One region of the Bordetella sp. H567 genome, then DNA from elsewhere that is predicted to be linked to it. Evidence: predicted binding sites of a transcription regulator. Region 1 holds the regulator's gene; each other region holds the start of a gene.

Region 1 (7,569 bases):
CCAGGAGCTTGAGCGTGGCATTGACGCCCACGCTCATATTCGGTGCGAAGACGATGGCGATGCGTTGGGCGGCCTGCGCGATGGCCGCGCGGCCGGCGTCGTCGAAGCCGGTGGTGCCGATGACCGCCTTGACGCCGTGCTGCACGCAGGCGTCCAGGTGGCGCAGCGTGCCTTCGGGGCGGGTGAAATCGATCAGGCAATCCGCGCCGGCCAGGGCCTGCGTATCGTCGGTAATTGCAACGCCAGTGTCACGACCGAGGAACGCGCCTGCGTCCTGCCCGATATGGTCGCCGCCGGCGCGATCGAGCGCGACGGCCAGCGTCATGTCGGGGTGGTTCAGAACCGCTTCGATGAGCATGCGGCCCATCCGGCCACTTGCGCCGGCAATGGCGATGCGCATGGGGAATCCTTGTCGTGGGTGGTTTACGTTTACTGCGCCCCGCCTGGCTGGCTCGTCCGGGACGTGCCGGCGGGAGCTGCGCCGGCTGGCGAGGCCGGGGCCGGCGTATTGACCGGCGGGACGGTGACCGCGGCGCCGTTGACGGAGGTGGAGACCCCGGCGGGCAGCCCGCCGCCCGACGGACCGGCCGGCGCCGTCGTTGCCGGCCCGCTGGGGGCGGGCGCGGGAGCCTGCGGCGCCGGGGCATTGCCGGAGGGCTTGCCCTGTTCATTCGCCAACTGGAAGGGCTGGACGTCCGGCTGCTTGTCGCCTTCCCAGCGCACGACCTTGTCGTTATCGAAGTACACCGTGAACTTTCGTTCCTGGGTCGGCCCGTAGCCCGGCTTGAAGTAGTACGGGTAGTCCCAGCGGTCGGCGTGCAGCACGCTGGTCAGCGTAGGGCTGCCCAGGGCGAAGCGCACCTGCTCGCGGGTCATGCCGGGACGCAGCAGCGATACTTGTTCGCTGGTGATCCAATTGCCTTGCTGAACCGGCGCGATATACGGAAAACCCCATTTGCCGGAGGTGCACCCCGCAAGGGCGGCGGCGATCGCCGTGATGGCGATGGCCGCTTTCAGGCGGCGGGATGTGGAACGTACGATCGTGGACACTCGGGGTTCCCCGTAATGGATACTGGCAAAACCGTTATCATAAAGGTTTATCAAGTCATTCCGCGTGGCGTAGGCGACGGGGCGCGCAAGCGCAGGGGAAAATGGGTCGGCGGCCACGCAAGCCCAGGGTCCCGGGTTCCCGCCCCCACCGACGGCGCGGAACCTCTCCTACTGGACCATGACCGATCAAAGCGACCTCAAGACCATGGGTTTGAAGGCGACCTTTCCGCGCCTGAAGATCCTGGACATTTTCCGCAAAGCGGAGCAGCGCCATCTTAGCGCGGAAGACGTTTACCGCGCCCTGATCGGCGAAAACGTCGAAATCGGCCTGGCCACCGTCTACCGGGTGCTCACGCAGTTCGAGCAGGCCGGCATCCTGGCGCGCAGCCAGTTCGATAGCGGCAAGGCCGTGTTCGAGCTGAACGATGGGGATCACCACGATCACCTTATCTGCACGAACTGCGGAAAAGTCGTTGAATTCAACGACATCGATATCGAAAAGCGCCAGCACAAGATCGCCAAGGACAACGGCTTCCTATTGGAAAGCCATGCGATGGTGCTCTACGGTACTTGCGGGGATTGCGGCACCCGGCGCTAGGCGCCGGCACCCCGAAACGCGCGCTGCTCATGCGCCCAGCATTTCCCGGGCGTGTTCCCGCGTGGTGGCGGTGATCTTGATCCCGCCCAGCATGCGCGCGATTTCCTCGATGCGCGCATCGGCATCCAGTTCGACGATGCGCGAATGCGTGGTGCCGGCTTTTTCAGTCTTGCTGACCTGATAGTGCGCGCCGCCGCGTGCCGCCACCTGGGGAAGGTGGGTCACGCACAGCACTTGGTGCCGCTGGCCCAGTTCGCCCAGCAGCCGGCCTACCACTTCGGCCACCGCGCCCCCCACGCCGCTATCGACTTCGTCGAAGATCAGGGTGGGTACACGCGCGGCGCGGCTGGCAATCACCGACAGGGCGAGGGAAATACGGGATAGTTCGCCGCCCGACGCGACCTTGGCCAGCGGGCGGGGCGTGGTGCCGGCATGGCCGGCCACCAGGAATTCCACCACGTCGTCCCCCTGCGCGGAGGCGGCTGACGCTTTTTCGACCGACACTTCGAAGCGTCCGCCTTGCATGGCGAGCGTCTGCATGGCGTCGGTCACCACCTTGCCGAGTTCCTTGGCGGTCTTGCGGCGTGCGGTCGACAGCTTGGCGGCGGCCTTGGCGTAGTCCGCCTGCGCGGCCTGGGCCTGCGCGCGCAGGGCATCGACGTCGGCGGCCGCGGCCATGTCCGCCAGCTGCGCCTGCAGCGATTCGCGCAGCGCGGGCAGCGCTTCGGGTTCGGTTTTGAATTTGCGCGCCAGTTCAAAGACGGCGCCCAGCCTTTCCTCGACCTGCGCCAATCGCGCGGGATCCAGTTCGACCCGGCTGACGTAGTTGTTCAGGTCCGAGACGGCCTCTGCAATGGCGATGCGCGCGGACTCCAGTTCCTCGCACACGCCTGCCAGGCCGGGGTCGTGGCGCTTGAGCTGTTCCAGCACGTGGGCCGCGGCGACCACCCGGCTATGCGCGGATTCATCGTCGCCGTCCAACGCCTGCAGCGTGCGCGATGCCCCGTCCAGCAGGGATTGCGCATGCGCCAGGCGCGTATGTTCCACCTGGAGGGCTTCCCATTCGCCGGGACGCGGATCGAGCTTGTCCAGCTCGTCGACCTGCCATTGCAGGCGTTCGCGGTCGGCCTCCAGCGAGGCGCTGTCATGTTCGGCGCCTTCCAGCTGCCTGGCGAGCTGGCGCCAGCGCTTCCAGGCCTGGGCAATCGCCTGGCGCAAGTCGCCATGGCCGCCGTGCGCGTCCAGCAGATCGCGTTGGGCGTCCGGCCGCATCAGGCTCTGGTGCGCATGTTGCCCGTGGATGTCCACCAGGCTGTCGCCCAGCTCGCGCAGCTGCGCCACCGTCGCGGGAACGCCATTGATGAAGGCGCGGCTGCGGCCTTGCGGGTCGACCACGCGGCGCAGGACAAGTTCTTCTTCGGCCTCGATCTCGCGTTCGGCCAGCCATTCGCGCAGGTGGCCGGGCGTATCGAACACGGCGCTGATGTCCGCGCGGGCCGCGCCTTCGCGCAGGACGGATGCATCGGCGCGCTCGCCCAGGGTGAGCGCCAGCGCGTCGATCAGTATGGACTTGCCGGCGCCGGTTTCGCCGGAGAAGACGGTAAAGCCCGCACCAAAATGGATGTCGGCTTTTTCCACGATGACGAAATCCCGGATGTGCAGCGTGCGCAGCATGGCGGCGTCATTCCCCGCTATCCGTGGCCTGGGGCATCAGGTTCCAGTGCAGTTTGCGGCGCAGGGTGGTGAAGAAGCTGTAGCCTTCGGGATGCAAGAAGCGGATGGTGTGCGGGGCACGCCGCACGACGATGCGGTCGCCGGGCTGCAGGTCCGACCAGGTCTGCATGTCGAAATGGCAGGAGGCGCCATGTTCGACGCGGCCCATGCCGGTAAGGGTCATGGTCAGCTCCCCGTTGTCGGGAATGACGATGGGGCGGTTGGAGAGCGTCTGCGGCGCGACGGGCACCAGCACCATGGCCTGCAGGCCGGGATGCAGGATGGGGCCGTTGGCCGACAGCGCGTAGGCGGTGGAGCCGGTGGGCGTGGCCACGATCAGGCCGTCCGCCCGTTGCGTGTACATGAAGGTGCCGTCCAGTTCGACGCGGACCTCGATCATGCCGCCGCGGCCCGCGCGGTTGAGCACCACGTCGTTCACCGCGGACGCCCGGAACATCTGCTTGTCGCCGCGCCAGATGCTGCCTTCCAGCAGCATGCGATCCTCGGCCTTGAAGTTGCCTTCCAGGACGCGCGCCAGGGCGTTCTTGGCGTCGTGCAGGGGGATATCGGTGATGAAACCCAGCCGGCCATGGTTCACGCCGATCAGCGGCACGCCGTGGGGTGCCAGGTAGCGCGCCGCGCCCAGCATGGTACCGTCGCCCCCCATGACCACCGCCAGGTCGGCGCGCTCGCCGATTTCGTCGATGTCGGCAACGGGGAATTCCGCCAAGCCGGTGTTGTGGGACGTGTCCCGTTCGATGAGCACGCCGCGGCCTTCCTCGGTCAACATCTGTGCCAAGGCGCGTAGCGGCGCGTCCAGGCCGGTGTCCTGGTACCTGCCGATGAGGGCGACGGTCGGGAAATGCATGCTGGAGAGGCGCTTCCGGGTGGGGGTTGAGCTCGGATTCAACGATTATATGGGGCCATATTTGCCTTTGCGGGACAAAATTGGCACCGTTGCAAAAAAGTTTCCATAAAATAGCCACATGGACGACCGCGCACGCGCACTGCTCAAGGCGTTGATTGAACGCTATATCGCCGACGGCCAGCCGGTCGGATCGCGCACCCTTTCCAAGGTGTTCGACCTTTCGCCGGCCACGATCCGCAACGTCATGGCGGATCTGGAGGAATCCGGCCTCATCCATAGCCCGCACACGTCGTCCGGGCGCATTCCCACGCCCCGCGGCTACCGGCTGTTCGTGGACTCCCTGCTGGCGGTGCGCAGCTATGACATCCAGCACGAGCACATCCGCGAAAGCCTGCCGGCGGCCGAGCCCGCGCGCGCGGTCAACGCCGCGGCGGCCCTGTTGTCCAACCTGACCCAGTTCGCGGGCGTCGTGCTCACGCCCAAGCGCGCCCACGTCTTTCGCCAGATCGAATTCATCCGGCTCTCCGAAAAGCGCGTGCTGCTGATCATCGTCACGCCGGACGGCGACGTGCAGAACCGCATCCTGTTCGTTCAGCGCGACTACGCCGAACACGAACTGCTGGAAGCCGCCAATTTCTTCAACGTCCATTTCGCCGGCAAGTCCTTCGATGCGGTGCGTCGCACGCTGGCCACCGAACTGGCGCAGCTGCGCGACGATATTTCGCGCCTGATGCAGGCGGCGGTGGAAGCGGGCACCGAAGCCGTCGAGGACGGCGACGCGGTGGTGATTTCCGGCGAACGCAAGCTGCTGGACGTCACCGACATCGCCTCGGACATGGACAGGCTGCGCAAGATGTTCGCGCTTTTCGAAAAGAAGACCGACCTGCTGCAGCTGCTGGACGTCTCCAGCCGCGCGCAAGGGGTGCAGATCTACATCGGCGGCGATTCGCAGCTGATGCCCCTGGAAGAGGTCTCCGTCATCACGGCGCCTTATGGCGTCGACGGCCAGGTGGTCGGCACGCTGGGCGTGATCGGCCCCACCCGCATGTCCTACGAGCGCGTCATTCCCATCGTGGACATTACGGCGCGCCTGCTGTCCAACGCCCTGAGTCATAACCACAAATAATCCGGCGGTCCCTGCGGGGGACGGCATGGCTGTCGAGGTATCCGCGTGTTCCTGCGTGCGTTCAAGTATCTGTGGCCCGAACGTTTCCTGCCCGAGCCGGAGCAGGCCGATCCATTCTCCGAACAGGCGCCTTCCGGGCCCGGCAAGACCGGTGTGCTGCTGATCAATCTGGGCACCCCGCAGGCCCCGACGGCCACGGAAATCCGCCGCTACCTGGGCGAGTTCCTGGCCGATCCGCGCGTGATCGAAATTCCGCGCTATCTGTGGTGGCCCATCCTGCATGGCCTGATCCTGACGCTGCGGCCGAAGAAGCTGGTGCCGCGCTATCGCGGCATCTGGATGGAGGAAGGCTCGCCGCTCATGGTCTACAGCCGGCGCCAGGCGCAGGGCCTGAGCCGCCTGCTGGCCCAGCGCGGCGTGCAGGCCGAGGTGGCGCTGGGCATGCGCTATGGCGCCCCCTCGGTGGCCGACGCGATCGACGACCTGCGCCGGCGCGGCTGCGAGCGCATCCTGGCCGTGCCGCTCTACCCGCAGTATGCGGCCAGCACGACCGCCACGGCCGTGGACGCGGTCACCCGCCATGCGGCCCGCCTGCGCGACCAGCCGGAACTGCGCTTCATCAAGCGCTTTCACGAAGATCCCGGCTACCTGCAGGCGGTGGTGGGACGCATCGAAGCCTATTGGCGCGAGCATGGCCGGCCGCAGACGCTGGTCATGAGCTTTCACGGCCTGCCGCGCTATTCCGTGGAGCTGGGCGATCCGTACTACCAGGACTGCCTGCGCACCGGCCGCCTGTTGCGCGAACGCCTCGGCCTGATGCCGGAACAGGCGCTGATCACCTTCCAGAGCCGCTTCGGCACGGCCCGCTGGCTGGAGCCCTATACCGCGCCGACGCTCATGGCGCTGGCGCGGGACGGCGTGACGGAGGTCGACGTCGTCTGTCCCGGTTTCCTGGCGGATTGCCTGGAAACCCTGGAGGAAATTCAGGTGGAAGGTCGGGATGCCTTTCTGGAGACCGGAGGCAAGCGGCTGCGCTACATACCCGCCGTCAACGATGACGAGGCATGGATCGCCGCTTTGACCGACCTGGTCCAGCGCAACCTGCAGGGCTGGCCCACGGCGGCCTGAAAGACAAATAACTTCAAATACTTGGACGAATTCCGGGTTTGTCGCTTAACCCGCCTTGAAATGGGGGCATTGGCCCCCATAGTGGAGGGCAAACGTTATTTGTCACCCGGAGGATGTATCCATGACGGCACAGAACGAGCCTGCCGAGAAAAGGCCCGATAACGACGCAGCCGCCGAGGCGGCCGGTACCGGTACGCCCGGCCAGGGGGCGGGCGACCATGAAAGCCTGGTGGCGGTGCTGCGCGCCGAACTGGAGGCCGCACAGGCCAAGGCCGCCGAAGCCCACGATCAACTGCTGCGCACCCGCGCCGACGCGGAAAACATCCGCCGCCGCGCGCAGGATGACGTGTCCAAGGCCCACAAGTTCGGCATCGAGTCCTTTGCCGAGAGCCTGGTGCCCGTGAAGGACAGCCTGGAAGCGGCGCTGGCCCAGCAGGACCAGACCGTCGAATTCCTGCGCGAGGGCGTGGAGGCCACGCTCAAGCAGCTGGTCTCCGCCTTCGAGCGCAACCGTCTGATCGAAATCGCGCCCGCCGCTGGCGAAAAGTTCGATCCGCATCAGCATCAGGCCATCTCGTCGGTGCCTTCCGAGCAGCCCGCCAATACCGTGGTCCAGACCCTGCAAAAGGGCTACCTGATCGTCGACCGCGTGCTGCGTCCGGCGCTGGTGGTGGTGTCCGCGGGGCAACAGGGCTGACGGAGCGCGCCGTGTCCATCGCCCAGGCTTTCGATCCCGCCCAGGTATTCGACCTGTTCGGGATGCGGCCCGTCGACAGCGGCGGTTTCGACCGCGACGTCGTCCAGGCGCCGGGCGATGACCTGCGCTGCGTATTCCTGTGGGGCACCGACTGCTACAACTGCAATCGCTTCAAGCAGGCCGCGCTGCTGCACAAGGATGCGCTGCTGGCACTGGGGCTGAGCTGGTTCCAGGCCGACGTCTATGCCGACGTGGCGCTGGGGCGGCGATTTTCCCTGCATGGTGTCCCCACTTTTGTGATGTATCGGGCGGGCAAGCGTCTGGGCCGGATCACCGGCTGGCCGGGCCTGCCGCAGTTCTCCGAGGCTGTTGGGCGGCTGCGGGTGGAA
Region 2 (7,569 bases), 1.2 Mb from region 1:
CACCTGGCCTTCGGCCCGTACCGCGCGTTCCAGCTCCTGCTCACAGGCCAGCCGGGACGCGGTTTCCTTGGGCAGGAAGACCATGGCCACGCCGTATTCGCCCGGCGGGGGCAGGATGACGCCGCCCTGGGCCAGTTCTTCGCGGTACAACGCGTCCGGGATCTGGATCAGGATGCCGGCGCCGTCGCCCATCAGCTTGTCCGCGCCCACGGCGCCCCGGTGGTCCAGATTTTCCAGGATCTTCAGGCCCTGCTGGATGATGGCGTGGCTTTTGCGTCCCTTGATATGGGCGACGAAGCCCACGCCGCAGGCGTCATGCTCGTTGCGCGGGTCGTAAAGGCCCTGGGCAGCCGGCAGGCCGATGCGCGTGGCGTCGATGGGACGCGCCGGCGCGGGGCGACAGGCGTCGGGGGAAGTCGGTACGGTCATGAAGCGCTCCAGGGCCGGGGCCGCTGAAAAAGAAGGGACTGCCACACTTTGTTGCGGCGCAAACCGGGAAGATACAGGGGTCACCCTAGGCTCGCAAGCAAAACAATAGGGGTGCGTCCCCTATAAAATCGCGTGGCCCCTAGACCTTGTTTTATTTGGGGACATATTATATTTGCGCGCAAACGGGCAAGTGGAGACGACGGCGAAGCGGGTCAGGAGCCGGTAGGTTCCGTTTCCGCCGGCGGCGGCACGGGATTCTTGCGCGGGCGGCCGCGCTGCCCGGGGGTGACGCGGCGGCTGGCCGTGTGCGCCAGCATGGCGATGAAATCCGTGCCGCCCAGCGCCCATTGGCCCTGGACGGCCTGGTCGATACGCTGGATCTGTTCGCGGGTCAGGCCTTCCTGCAGGCGCTTGCGGTAGTTCGCCTGCCGATCGAAAGGCGTGTTGCCGCAGGACCAGTAGTCGGCGTGGTCCGACATCCAGGCCACCTGGGGCTGGCCGGAGCCGGTATGGCCGGCCGCGGAAGACCACGGCCACAGTTCTGCATCGTGGGTGGCCCCGCTGCGCACCGGATAGGTTTCCAGCCAGACCAGCGCGGGCAGGACCCAGGCGCCCGGCTCCACCAGCGCGGAACGATAGCGGCCGGCGAACACCCGGCCGCCGCGCAGGCGCGCCGCCAGGTTGCGCCCCAAGGTCTGCATCAGCCGCGGCAGCCCTTCGCCGTCCACCGGCGTGGCCAGCAGCAGGATGCGGTCCGTGGCCAGCACCCAGCCGTGCAGCGCCACGCGGTTGCGGGTGGCGGTCTCGCCCAGCCATGTCGCCACCTGGTTCAGCGTGTCGGCCGGCGCCGGCTGCGACGGGGCCGCCAGGGGATTGATGAAGTTGGCCTGCACGAGTTGCGGCAGTCCGGGAGCGTACAGTCGGGGCAGGCGAGCCATAGGGATGTCAGGACCGAGACATGCAGGGAACGGGACGTTCGCGCAGGAAAATAAATGGTACCGCGTAAACGGCCGCGCGCAACAGTAAGGTTACCCCGGTAACGCGTTAACATTTCCCGACCGAAGCGCATCGCCTGGAGCAACCATGAAGACCAAAGCCGCCATCGCCTGGAAAGCCGGCGCCCCCCTGACCATCGAGGACGTCGACCTGGAAGGCCCCAAGGCCGGCGAGGTCCTGGTGGAGATCAAGGCGACCGGTATCTGCCACACGGATTACTACACGCTTTCCGGCGCGGATCCGGAAGGCCTGTTCCCGGCCATCCTGGGGCACGAGGGCGCTGGCGTGGTGCTGGAAACCGGCGCGGGCGTGACCAGCCTGAAGCCGGGCGATCACGTCATTCCCCTGTACACGCCGGAGTGCCGGCAGTGCAAGTTCTGCCTGTCCCGCAAGACCAACCTGTGCCAGGCGATCCGCGCCACCCAGGGCAAGGGGCTGATGCCGGACGGCACGTCCCGGTTTTCGCTGGGGGGCAAGCCCATCCACCACTATATGGGTACCTCCACCTTCGCCAACCACATCGTGGTGCCGGAAATCGCCCTGGCCAAAATCCGCGACGATGCGCCGTTCGACAAGGTTTGCTATATCGGCTGCGGGGTGACCACCGGGGTCGGCGCCGTGGTCTATACCGCCAAGGTGGAGGCCGGCGCCAATGTGGTCGTCTTCGGCCTGGGCGGCATCGGCCTGAACGTCATCCAGGGGGCCAAGATGGTGGGCGCCGACAAGATCATCGGCGTGGACATCAATCCGCGCCGCGAAGCGCTGGCGCGCAAGTTCGGCATGACGCACTTCGTCAACCCGTCCGAGGTCGAAAACGTCGTCGACCACCTGATCCAGCTGACCGACGGCGGCGCCGACTATTCCTTCGAATGCGTAGGCAATACCAAGCTGATGCGCCAGGCGCTGGAGTGCTGCCACAAGGGCTGGGGCAAATCCATCATCATCGGCGTGGCCGCCGCCGGCGAGGAGATCGCCACCCGGCCGTTCCAGCTGGTGACCGGCCGGGAATGGAAAGGATCGGCCTTCGGCGGCGCGCGCGGCCGGACCGACGTTCCCAGGATCGTGGACTGGTATATGGAAGGCAAGCTCAACATCGACGACCTCATCACCCATACCCTGCCCCTGGACAGGATCAACGACGGCTTCGACCTGATGAAGCGCGGCGAGTCCATCCGCTCGGTGGTGCTGTACTGATGGCGGCCCTGGAAGTCCTGGCGCAGCATCGCTGCCACGGCGGCTGGCAGCGCGTCTACCGGCATGAGTCGGCCGTCATCGGGCTGCCCATGCGCTTCTCGGTGTACACCCCACCGCAGGCGGACGGCGGCCCGGTGCCGGCGCTGTTCTTCCTGGCCGGGCTGGAGTGCAACGAGGAAACCTTCATGATCAAGGCGGGCGCGCAGCGCTGGGCGGCCCGCTACGGCGTGATGCTGATCGCGCCCGACACCAGCCCGCGGGGCGCCGGCGTGCCGGGCGAGGACCAGGACTGGGATCTGGGGACCGGGGCGGCCTTCTACCTGGACGCGACACAGGCGCCGTGGGCGCCGCGCTACCGCATGGAAAGCTACATCGCGCAGGAGCTCTACGGCATGGCGACGGCGCAACTGGGCGCTGTGCCGAGCCGTATCGGCATCTTCGGCCATTCCATGGGCGGCCATGGGGCGCTGGTGCTGGCGCTGCGCCATCCCGGGCGGTTCCGTTCCGTCTCGGCCTTTGCCCCCATCGCGGCGCCCAGCCGCTGTCCTTGGGGCCAGAAGGCCTTCTCCAATTATCTGGGGACGGATTCCGACGCCTGGGCCACCCATGACGCCAGCGCGCTGATGGCTTCCAGCCGCGCGCCGTATCCGGCCGGCATACTGGTCGACCAGGGACTGGCCGACCGCTTCCTGGCGCAGCAACTGTATCCGGACGCTTTCGAAGCGGCCTGCGCCCAGGCCGGGCAGCCCTTGCAGCTGCGGCGGCACGCGGACTACGACCACGGCTACTACTTCATTTCGACCTTCATGGAAGACCATATCCGCTTCCATGCCGAGCGCCTGCAGGGCGCGGCCACGCCGGAAGTCCTGGCCGATGGCGGGGCTTGACGCCCTCTATATACTGGAATTGTCCGTGGGCATTTCGCGAGGATCGCATTGATCGAAGGCGTCGCTCCATCCGTCTGGATCGCGGTGGTGACCATCGCGGCCCTGCTCATCGGCTTCGGGCTGTTCCTGGGCAGGGGCGGCCCCCGCGATGCGCGCGGCCGCCGCCAGTTCCGCCTGCGGCCGATGCGGCGCCTGGTGGGCCTGCTGTTGCTGGCCCTGGCCTGCGTATCGGCCATGTTCGCCGTTACGCTGTACCAGTTCTTCCGCCTGACCGCGGACGAGCCCGTGGCCCGCATCGTGCTGCGCCAGCAGGCGCCGCGGCAGTTCGTGGCCACGGCGGAATTGCCGGGCAAGGCGCCCGAGGACTACACCCTGCGCGGCGACGAGTGGCAGATCGATGCGCGGATGGTGCGGTGGCGGCTGCCTGCCCTGCTGGCGGGCGTGCCGCCCTTGTATCGCCTGGAGCGCCTGTCGGGCCGCTACACCGACCCGGCGGCGGATCAGTCCGAACCGCGCACGGTTTATGCGCTCGGTCCGGCGGGCATGCCTGACCTGGGGGCGCTGAAGCAGCGGTTCCCGGGCTGGCTGCCCTTCGTGGACGTACAGTACGGCAGCGGGGCCTACATGCCGATGTTCGATGGCGCGCGCTACCGCGTGTTCGTGGACCCCCGCGGCGCCCTGTTCATCCGCCCGGAGGACGCCGCCACGCAGGACGCGCTGAAGCAGCGCGGCTGGTAGCCGGTCTTTCAGGGGCCTGCATGGCGCGCCCGTTGAACTTCGGACGCTGTCGCGGGTCGAATTAGCACTCCCTAATTCAGAGTGCTAACATCACACGAATGCGTTCTACCCATAGCGGTTTCCTGGAGCACAACACCATGAAACAACCGAGTTCCTCGTTGGCCTTACCCGGCAACGCCCTGACGCTGGCCATCGCCAATCCAGGCGCGCTGGGAACGATCGACGCATACATTTCCGCGGTGAACCGCCTGCCGATCCTGACCGCGGAGCAGGAAGTCTCCCTGGGCCGCCGCCTGCGCGACGGCGGCGACCTGGACGCTGCCCGTGAACTGGTGCTGTCGCACCTGCGCCTGGTGGTGTCCATCGCCCGCCAGTACCTGGGCTACGGCCTGCCGCATGCCGATCTGATCCAGGAAGGCAACGTCGGCCTCATGAAGGCGGTCAAGCGCTTCGATCCCGAGCGCGGCGTACGGCTGGTGTCGTTCGCGGTGCATTGGATCAAGGCCGAAATCCATGAGTACATCGTGCGCAACTGGCGCCTGGTGAAGGTGGCCACGACCAAGGCTCAGCGCAAGCTGTTCTTCAACCTGCGCAGCATGCGGCCCGACGGCAAGACGCTGGATACGGAACAGGTGGACGAAATCGCCCGCCAGCTGAACGTGCGCCCGGAAGACGTCAGCGAGATGGAAGTCCGCCTGTCCGGCCGCGACATGGCGCTCGAAGCGCAGGACGATGACGAGGACGCCTACGCGCCCATCGCCTACCTGTCCGATGAAGGGCGGCAGGAACCTACTCGCGTGCTCGAGCGCAAGGCCATGGACAAGCTGCAGAGCACGGGCCTGAACGATGCCCTGGAAGCCCTGGATCCGCGGTCCCGCCACATCGTGCAGGCGCGCTGGCTGCAAGATGACGGCGGCGCCACGCTGCACGAGCTGGCCCAGGAATACGGCATTTCCGCGGAACGCGTCCGGCAGATCGAGGCCGCCGCGCTGAAGAAGATGCGCGGCAGCCTGCAGCCGGCGTAACACGAGACCGGCCGGCCCCATGGGCCGGGGTCTTTACCGCCGGCCTCCGGCGGCGTCTCCCCAGAGGGCCCTCTTGAGGGCCTTTTTCGTTAAATCCTGATACATCTCGCCACGGGAAATCCGCCGTATCGGCGAAACTTTCTCATGGGCACCCAGCCTAACCTTACGTAGACCACGCGCCTGGAGCATTCCGGGCCCGTCGTCTTCTCACCTGTCTCGGCTTCTCCTCTTTCCCCTCCCCTATGAGACAGGTGTTTGGCGGGGCACCCACAAGCGGTGCCCCGTTTTTTATGCGCCTTCGGCGTGCACGGCCGGCGCATCGCGGTCCGCGGCCGGGTCCACGGCGATGGGGATTTCCTCCGGCTCGTTCCATTCCTGCACCAGGGCACGCCATAGCGCGGCGTCCAGCCGGCGCACGCCCGTGGCGATCGAACCGTCCGGATAGAGCTTCAGCCAGCGATAGCCGGGCGGCTGCGGATCCAGCCGGTGGCGGCCGTCGCGGATGGTGAACTGGAAGCAGGTGGATGGCGTGGCCAGCATGCGGACATTGCCGCGCCGGCGGTCGAATTCCTGGTGGACGTGGCCCCATAGCAGAACGCGCGCATTGCCCCAGCGGGTCAGATGGCGGAACAGTTCCGCCGCGTTGTCCAGCATCATGGCGTCGCGCCATTCGGGGCTGACCTGCACCGCGTTGTGATGCACGGCCACCAGGGCCGGCCGGCCCTGCGCGGTCGACAGGCCATGGTCCAGCAGTTCGAACTGGTCGCGCTCCAGGTGGCCGGCATTGGAACCGTCGGTCCGCGAATCCAGCAGGATGATGCGCCACGCGCCGACATCGCCGATGGGCTCGGTCCACGCCCCCAGCGCTCGCTTGAGCGTGGCGGGTGTATCGTGATTGCCCGGCAGGCAGCGCACGGGGATACCCAGCGGCGTGAGCGCGTCGGCGAAGCGGCGATAGGACAGCTCGCTGCCGTCATGGGAGAGGTCTCCCGTGGCGAGCAGCACATCGGCGTTGCCGTGATCGCGGCGGATGGCGGCAAGCACGGCGCGCAGGCTCGCATTCGTGTCCACGCCCAGCATCAGGCCGGGCGTCGCGAAGAGATGGGGATCGGTAAGCTGCAGCGCCACGATGGGCCTGCTGTCGGCGGCATCGCTCGCGCCCGGGTCGGCGGCGCTTGCCGGCGATGGAAGGGAAGGCTTCGGGATAGTGTGCAACGGCGGCTCCGGTGTATGCATCCTGTCCCGTCGGCATGCTCCGCGGCATGGGCGGATGCTGCCGCGGCGGTGCGGATGCCGCCAACGTTAGCGAAAATACGCGGCGGCGGGCATCCACCAAATCGTGCCGCCCGTAACGAAACGTGCGCCCGCGGCAAAACCAGCTATCCTCTCCGCTAAATGAACCATGGCGCGGAAAAGAATTAGATGGATGTGGGTTTGCTGGTTTTCGGCTTGGCGGCGCTGTTGACGCTGGTCTGCTTCATGCCTCCGCTTGCCGGCCGGCTGGGGTTGCCGTATTCCGTGCTGCTGGCCATCGTCGGATGTCTGCTCGGTATCGTCATCCATATCCATGGCTGGGCGCCGCCCGTACTGGCCGGTATGCTGGATTCGCTGGAGAAGTTCGAGATCTCCTCGGAAACTTTCCTTACCGTTTTCCTTCCCGTCCTCCTATTCGAAACCGCGCTGTCGATGAACGTCAGGCGCCTGATGGACGACATCGGACCCATCCTGATGATGGCCATCGTGGCGGTGTTCCTGTCCACGGTGGTCGTGGGCATTACGCTGAACGGCCTGTCTTCGTATGGCCTGGTCGTCTGCCTGCTGCTGGGCGCCATCGTGGCCACCACGGACCCGGCCGCCGTCGTGGGGATCTTTCGCGAGGTCGGCGCGCCCAAGCGGCTGACCACGCTGGTCGAAGGCGAAAGCCTGTTCAACGACGCCGCGTCGATCGCCCTGTATTCCGTGCTGGTGGGCGTGCTGGCCGGCCATGGCGAAATGTCCGCGGGCCACATCCTGGTGGACTTCGTCGTCAGCTTCCTGGGTGGCGGCCTGGCCGGCTATGCCATGGGCCGAGCGGCGTGCATGCTCTTCGCGGTGCTGCGCGGCTTTCCCGCCGCGGAGATCACGCTGACGTTGACGCTGGCCTACCTGACCTTCTTCGTCTGCGACCACTATCTGCACGTATCGGGCGTGGTGGCGACGGTGATCGCGGGCCTGGTGGTGGGTTCGACCGGACGCACGCGCATGGCGCCGACCACCTTCGAGCACCTGACCAGCGCATGGGAGCAGTTCGGCTTCTGGGC
Region 3 (7,569 bases), 1.9 Mb from region 1:
ATAGCCATTCAAACTGCGTATTGCGCGGTAGATACCTGGCCCAATCATACCTTTTAGGAAACAGCACAGACGGGTGGAACTGGATCCTTTGACGGCCGTCGCTAGCCCGCACGACGGCCGCACTTGTTCGAGTATGACAAGTTATAGAGATCAACAGTCTTGAAAGTAGTCGCTTCGCAATTACGAAATGCCAGCGCGCCTGGTACTTGGCAGTGCATCGATGTGTGGCCGCCCGTCCGTTCGCTCACCGTCGATTATTCCATTATGGCGCGAGCAGAATTGCACCAGGTCATTACAACGCAATTTTCGGTATCGGGTGAGAAACGCACCGTTGCAGCAAGAGGCAGAGCTAGACCCGACGCTGCTACGTCTAGGCCGGATTATTCGCAACGGGAAGAAGGTAATGACGATCAGCAAACGCGGTGGAAATACTGATGATGATATCGTTCATAATCCGAAACGCTGAATCTCTGAATCGCTCGTACGTTCTCTCCCTAATCCCTTCTTTTGTCTCGCCGTGTGCGATCCTATTGCGGAGTATCAAGAGTTGCTCAATGGCGTCTTCGAGAGCCACAAATTGGTCGTGTGGCAGGCCAAGGCGATAAAGAATCTTCCTTAGAATTTGAGGATTGAGATTTGATTCCGCATCAACGACCTTCTCTGGAATTACCACCACTTTTTCCATAATTTCGGCCGCATTTTCGAAAAACTCGCGCTCGCGTCCATAACGGTGCAGCTCTTTGTCGTCCGGCATTCCCATTTTTTTAAAGTTTTGCAGCTTGCCGTTCGCATCTCGCAGGTAGTGGAACATCTCGCTCAATGCGGCAGCAGCTACCGCACGGCTGGCGAATTTGCACGTGACGCCCTCGGCATTTATCGCAGTGACGTATAGCGTAAAGGCAAATTTGCACAAGCCCTCAAAGTTTGAGTACAGCAATAAAATCAATGCTCGTCTAAACTTATTCTGACTTTCTTCATTATCGATGACCGAACACTGATTTTGAAAGAAACGAATTTCGTCCAAGCGCCACGCCAATTCCGCCTCGAGTTGTGCTCGGAAGTCGGCGGCGTCCATTAATACACCTTTGACAGAGATGAGGTAACGAAATCAATCCTCCTGCTTAGCTGCCCAGGACTGTTTTTCCCACCACCCGTTGTAAGTTCAATGAAGTCGCTATTGCTCTTAATTTCCATGATTGCATCGTGGATCTTCGCTTTCTCTTCATCAGTTTCGACGTCGATTTTCTCCAGAAGAGGTTGGATGCCTAGCGTGAACGCCTCAAAGTGGTAAATACCGAATCCTCTCACTAGGTTCCCACGGGCAGTTCGGCTAAAAGCGTTTTCTCCCAGCGCTGCATTGAGCACCTTGAAGGTTTGGTCGAATACTCGCTTCTCTTCGTTAAAGTCAAAGTGACGTGACTCCTCTGGGTCAGAGACTTGTTCCATATATTCTGTAAGGAAATCTGCGACGTCATGTTTGAAATTATCCCGGGCGTTTTTTAACGCAAAGAAGCGCAACACCAATTCTTGGTCATATGCCCCGAGCTTGGCCTCATCCGATATTGCTGATATACAGGTCTTATAGTCGTCATTGGTTTGAGCCAATTCAATAATAAAATTATTGAAATCCGGGTTTAACAACCGGATTGTGCAGTTTCGAAGTTGCTGATATGTAAGAGCCTCACCGCCAGTATTCAGGCGTTTAAACATGTGATACTTGAACTTCGGATTGCTGCCTTTGCGCACAACCTCGACACGGACGAATGAACGCTTCAGCTTAATCTGCAGCGCCCCACCCAAATCATTGAAGGTTTTCCCGTTCAGCGCCGCCACGATGTCACAATCCTGAAGTACAAGCATATCTCCCTTTTTTACTGCGGGCTTAAGGTGAGGCGCATCCAGCATCCCGCGAAAATGCAAATAAGAAGAGAGCCGCTGTAGACCGTCAATGAGAAGTTTCTTGCCCTCATCTTCTTCCACGACGTAAATCGGAGGAACGGGCATCTCAAGGAGCAAAGACTCAATAAAGCGAGAGCGGGCTCCTTCCGACCATTGAAAAAGGCGTTGATAGTCAGGGCTTATATCCAGTTCCCTTGTTTCCACCATATCCGCCAACTCGTTGAACGAGATGTCTAAACTCTGGGTGTGGACGTTCTTCAGTTGAATGTCCACCTCACGAATCAAATTCGGAACCGAGATCGACGGTGCAATTTCGTTTACCATAACATACTCCTTATATCGGCCGGAATGAGAGGACGCTTTCGGTCGCCGGTCGGTTGGCGCCGTACTTTCTCGACTCTCTATTAATTCTCGCCATATTTTTTAGTGAAACGAAGTTTTCACGTCTTTCTAAACGCAGGCCGCTCTGAGACGCCATTTCATCTACTATTTTCGGGACGTCATTTAGCACGTCCTTGTAATAGGAGTCTTGAACCACAAGCACGGCCCGGCCTGTCGGGCGCAAAACTCGACTAATTTCGTTGATGGATTTGTTCAAAGAATCAAAATATTGAATATGACTCTTCAAATAGTAGCTTTTGGAGGCCTTCGATTCATGGGCGGCCACCTTATCCAAAAAAGAATTACAAGTGCCTCCCCATGCGGCAATCGGATCTATAACTTTTTTCGGAACGGTAGATGTGCCCGTCAGTGTTCTTCGCAGAAGGTCGTACTGATCCCCCGAACACCCAAGGACAGCTAGCTCTATGGATGTAGCTACCGCGTAGTCAATGCGAGTGCAATACGGGGGTGAGGTAATGATCGCATCCACGCTTCCTGTGGCTAAGTCCATGGATTCGGCATTTCCAATCCGCAGATCGATATGCGGGTGTTCTGAAACTTCCCCATCGCGCCCTTGCAGAATAGAAACAAGTTGTGCGGCCTCTTCTAGGAATATCGACCGAATTTTTTCCGCGCTGGGCATTTTACGCCGATTTGGGGCTGCTGGCTTTTTTATCCAAGTGGGGTTGCTGGGAATGTATTCCAGTAGTAGCCTTCTTGCCGCTCGGAATAAACTGACATAGAAAAAGGCCGCCAACGGCGTGGCCTTCGTCGCAATCCCTTGATAGTCCGAATCAATTGGATCGCCGTCTTCTTTTACCAGCGTCCTGAAAATCTTGTTTGAAATGGCGCGAAAGCTTCGTGCGCTCGATGGTGCAAACCACTGTTCAAGAGGATCGCTCTGCCCACGCAGGTCGTCGTTAGCTTGATAAGCATCGAGCGCGATAGCTTTTCCTAGCGGTTTGAGGCTGTCGATATCGAGGTTGGATACTAAAGACGCCTTCGCAACGACAACCATGGCGGGATTTAGATCAAATCCGGTCGCCCGGATCCCTTGCGTCGCTGCAGCCATAGTGGACGTACCACTTCCGTTCCAGGGATCAAGGAGCAGGGAACCTGGACCCAGCCTCATCGATTGAAGAAGGGAATCTGCAAAGGTGAAAGAATAGCCCGCGTAGTATGGGAAGATTTTTTTATCCTCAGCACCTTTCATATCCAGATGTCGCTTCGGATTCAAAACGTTGAGGCTTTGCGATGCAACGTAGGTAGTGATGCCCATAAGTTTGCAGTCTGTGACGCTAAATAGCGGCAATTGTACACATCCGCAGATCGTCTCAACAAGAGCCTCCTGGTGGGTAAATGGCGGCGGATTAAAGAGGCGCCTATCACACTGCTCCGCGACTCTGGCGGTGGTTGGAGCTTAACGTAATTTGGTACTAAAACTGGCCTATTCAGCGTACGGGCGCGCGTGCGGCCATTACCGACGCGAAGAACTGCCAAGCGGATAATCGCATTGGCCGCAACAACCGTGATTACCCGCATTTCTTCGTGAGGACTGCTCCCGGCCGAAGCGGTAGTAAATTCATAACTTAGACGTTAAAAATGGCGATTGACATTGGATGAGGACGATAACGGGAATGGCGGTTACGCGATTATGCTAGACCACTCCAATGCGTCGCCACTCTCGGCAGTGAAGTCACCGCATTTTGCAGCCCCGCACACTTAGGTTGGGTTATTAGAAGTGATATGTTCGCAGACACTCTAATTAGGCGCCGTCCAAAGTGAAGTTTCGGCACCCTGCGTATAGAAGTGGCATGAGGGTTTACGGGATACAAAAGCTTTGGTGTTTGCGAAAGGCAGCGCAACTGAAGAGCTTTTGTGGTGGGCTTAACCTTCGAGCGTTCCTTATCGGCCGGTATGGCGCAAACGCGCACAAGTTCTGACATTCATGTCGCTAATAAACCCCTTTTGACTTAACACTTCACGATATATCCTGTCTTGCGGCTCTTGGAAAAAACTGTTGTAAATCATGAAGAGGCCGCCGCAGCGATGAATGATGTAACCGCTCTGGCTATTCATCTGCCTTGAACTGCTGCGTTTGCTTTGGCCCGTGTTTAGATGTACTTCTGGTCTCGGATCTGCCTGGGAAAGTCTTCCTAATGTTGGTGCGCCCGGGGGGAGGCGCTATCAAGTCTTCAAAGATCGGTGGCCTCGGCGATCGCTCATGGTCGGTTCAGGGTGCGTGGTTCCGCCACTGGGCAAGCTCAGTTTGAAGGGTTGAGATTCAATTGAAGTCACACCAGGGCACAAGAGCGCAATTCGAACGAAGCTCTGCTCGAGAAGGGTTTCGTACTGAATCTGCTGTTCTTGGAACCACCGGCAACTGACGTAACCGACGCGCCTGTGCGGTGAACGAGTCACCACCTGCCGGCCAGGTTTCTGCAGCATATGTTCGCCTCCGTAAGGCAATAGGGATCCGCAACTTGTCGAGACAAGCCGGGAATTTGCTTGACGGGATTGCACAGCGGAGAGAAACTTGGCGTACCGCTACGGTGGGTTTCGCCCGCTGTACAACGCCGGTCAGCTTTCGAATTGGTCGGCGTTTTCTTTTTTTACATGGTTCTCTCCGTCAGGTTCGGCCTCGCCGCGGACTCGCGCTTTGCGACTTGTCCGCACACATCGCTGCCGCCATCTCGTTCGCGCAATATGGCTTGAACAACTGAGTCAATTACTCGATAGTCCTGCTCCGTGAACCGCGAATCATTCAGAAGAAGGGATTTCGCCAGTGCTAAGGCAGCGGTGTGTCCATTGACTCGCTTGACTTGCCATAAGCCAAGCTGATTCAGAGCGGCTCGAGTGAGTTGCTCTTCTTCGTTAGGGGTGAGCAGAAGCGCGGCGATCAACCGCCTAAGAACAGCCTCCCGAGGAGGGGGCCGGCGCCCTCGTTCTAACAGGGTGATGTAGGAAGGGTCGACGCCAGCAAGCGATGCCAGGCGATTGGCATGCATCTCTCGACGCTTCCGTAAGCGTTCAAGGCAAATGCCGAAACCGTGAGACCTGGTCAAGTTCGCCTCCCAACCGTTGTCGGGCCCAGTCAATTGGGGGGCTAAGCCGCTGACGCGACTGCGCTTCCTTTGACTGTATTGCGTTGCCCCGAACCTCTCATCCGCTAAAACACCGCATAGATAGGCGGCACCGCTCCATCAATCCCACGGGGCCCCGCACATCACGGAATGGACCTTCGGGAGCGAAATAGGGCTGGAGCCCGCGCCAATGCTCGTATATCGGAAATTCCCGAATTCCAAACTGGATGACCGAAATTCCAAGTTGGATGAACTTCGACAGCTGCGCCGACAGAGTTGTAACAACGCCGCCCCTCCCCCTTGAACCCTCCAGAACCGCCCCTATAATTAGCACTCGCCGCCGTGGAGTGCTAACACAACCCGGGCCGGCCCCTTGAGACAACCCCCTATCGTACTGAACAACAGGAGTTCTTCATGGCCCTGCGTCCTCTGAATGATCGCGTGATCATCAAGCGTCTGGACAACGAGCGCAAAACCGCCTCGGGTATCGTCATTCCCGATAGCGCGGCCGAGAAACCCGATCAAGGCGAAGTCGTCGCCGTTGGTCCCGGCAAGCGCACGGAAGACGGCAAGGTCCTGCCGGTTGACCTGAAGGCTGGTGACAAGGTGCTCTTCGGCAAGTATTCCGGCCAGACCGTTAAGGTCGATGGCGAGGAACTGCTCGTCATCCGCGAGGAAGAAATCCTCGCCGTGATCCAGTAATTCCCCATCCCGATACCGAATTCCCGTAAGGAAATACTATGGCTGCCAAGCAAGTCCTGTTCGCCGATGACGCCCGTGTGCGCATCGTGCGTGGCGTGAACATCCTCGCCAACGCGGTTAAAACCACCCTGGGCCCCAAGGGCCGCAACGTTGTGCTGGAGCGCTCCTTCGGCGCCCCGACGGTGACCAAGGACGGCGTGTCCGTCGCCAAGGAAATCGAACTGAAGGACAAGTTCGAGAACATCGGCGCCCAGCTGGTCAAGGACGTTGCCTCCAAGACCTCCGACAACGCCGGTGACGGTACCACCACCGCGACCGTGCTGGCTCAGTCCATCGTCCAGGAAGGCCTGAAGTACGTGGCCGCCGGCTTCAACCCGATCGACCTGAAGCGCGGCATCGACAAGGCCGTCGCCGCCGCCGTCGAAGAGCTGAAGAAGCTGAGCAAGCCCGTCACGACCAGCAAGGAAATCGCCCAGGTCGGCTCGATCTCCGCCAACAGCGATTCCTCGATCGGCCAGATCATCGCCGACGCGATGGACAAGGTTGGCAAGGAAGGCGTCATCACCGTCGAAGACGGCAAGTCGCTGGAAAACGAACTGGACGTGGTCGAAGGTATGCAGTTCGACCGCGGCTACCTGTCGCCCTACTTCATCAACAACCCGGACAAGCAAGTCGCCGCGTTGGAAGACCCCTTTGTCCTGATCTACGACAAGAAGATCAGCAACATTCGTGACCTGCTGCCCATCCTGGAGCAAGTCGCCAAGTCGAGCCGTCCGCTGCTGATCATCGCGGAAGACGTCGAAGGCGAAGCGCTGGCCACCCTGGTCGTGAACAACATCCGTGGCATCCTGAAGACCACCGCCGTCAAGGCGCCTGGCTTCGGCGACCGCCGCAAGGCCATGCTGGAAGACATCGCCATCCTGACGGGCGGCGTGGTCATCTCCGAAGAAATCGGCACGTCGCTGGAAAAGGCCACGCTGCAGGATCTGGGCCAGGCCAAGCGCATCGAAGTGGGCAAGGAAAACACCACCATCATCGACGGCGCTGGCGACAGCAAGTCGATCGAAGCCCGCGTCAAGCAAATCCGCGTCCAGATCGAGGAAGCCACCTCGGACTACGACCGTGAAAAGCTGCAAGAGCGCGTGGCCAAGCTGGCCGGCGGTGTCGCGGTGATCCGCGTCGGTGCCGCGACCGAAGTCGAAATGAAGGAAAAGAAGGCCCGCGTCGAAGACGCCCTGCACGCCACGCGTGCCGCGGTGGAAGAAGGCGTGGTTGCCGGTGGTGGCGTGGCCCTGCTGCGCGCCAAGCAAGCCATTTCCCAACTGAAGGGCGATACGCCTGACCAGAACGCCGGTATCAAGCTGATCCTGCGTGCCGTCGAAGAGCCGCTGCGCATCATCGTGGCTAACGCCGGTGAAGAATCCAGCGTGGTCGTCAACGCCGTGCTGGCTGGCAAGGGCAACTTCGGCTACAACGCCGCGACCGGCGAGTACGCCGACCTGGT

The links. The regulator HrcA, encoded in region 1, represses chaperone genes, less so after heat shock. The targets are predictions, from matches to a motif close to TTAGCACTCNNNNNNNNNGAGTGCTAA.
Region 2: the regulator HrcA is predicted to act here: its motif matches at 4,306-4,332, upstream of rpoH (RNA polymerase sigma factor RpoH).
Region 3: the regulator HrcA is predicted to act here: its motif matches at 5,691-5,717, upstream of groES (co-chaperone GroES).

Annotation. Positions count from the first base shown of each region.
Region 1 covers NZ_CP012334.1:1,254,925-1,262,493, forward strand. Annotated here, with positions in the region: gene dapB (4-hydroxy-tetrahydrodipicolinate reductase) at 1-400, opposite strand, end outside; gene AKI39_RS25975 (outer membrane protein assembly factor BamE) at 430-1,050, opposite strand; gene fur (ferric iron uptake transcriptional regulator) at 1,229-1,648, shown strand; gene recN (DNA repair protein RecN) at 1,676-3,322, opposite strand; gene AKI39_RS05695 (NAD kinase) at 3,330-4,229, opposite strand; gene hrcA (heat-inducible transcriptional repressor HrcA) at 4,348-5,355, shown strand; gene hemH (ferrochelatase) at 5,401-6,483, shown strand; gene grpE (nucleotide exchange factor GrpE) at 6,605-7,180, shown strand; gene AKI39_RS05715 (thioredoxin family protein) at 7,243-7,569, shown strand, end outside.
Region 2 covers NZ_CP012334.1:95,475-103,043, reverse strand. Annotated here, with positions in the region: gene AKI39_RS00495 (glutamate synthase-related protein) at 1-429, opposite strand, end outside; gene AKI39_RS00490 (hypothetical protein) at 642-1,367, opposite strand; gene AKI39_RS00485 (S-(hydroxymethyl)glutathione dehydrogenase/class III alcohol dehydrogenase) at 1,513-2,619, shown strand; gene fghA (S-formylglutathione hydrolase) at 2,619-3,506, shown strand; gene AKI39_RS00475 (hypothetical protein) at 3,555-4,244, shown strand; gene rpoH (RNA polymerase sigma factor RpoH) at 4,382-5,269, shown strand; gene AKI39_RS00465 (phosphodiesterase) at 5,558-6,484, opposite strand; gene AKI39_RS00460 (cation:proton antiporter) at 6,692-7,569, shown strand, end outside.
Region 3 covers NZ_CP012334.1:4,857,908-4,865,476, forward strand. Annotated here, with positions in the region: gene AKI39_RS21790 (MAE_28990/MAE_18760 family HEPN-like nuclease) at 371-1,075, opposite strand; gene AKI39_RS21795 (DUF262 domain-containing protein) at 1,075-2,223, opposite strand; gene AKI39_RS25635 (DNA methylase) at 2,234-3,559, opposite strand; gene AKI39_RS26295 (helix-turn-helix domain-containing protein) at 4,893-5,288, opposite strand; gene groES (co-chaperone GroES) at 5,778-6,065, shown strand; gene groL (chaperonin GroEL) at 6,104-7,569, shown strand, end outside.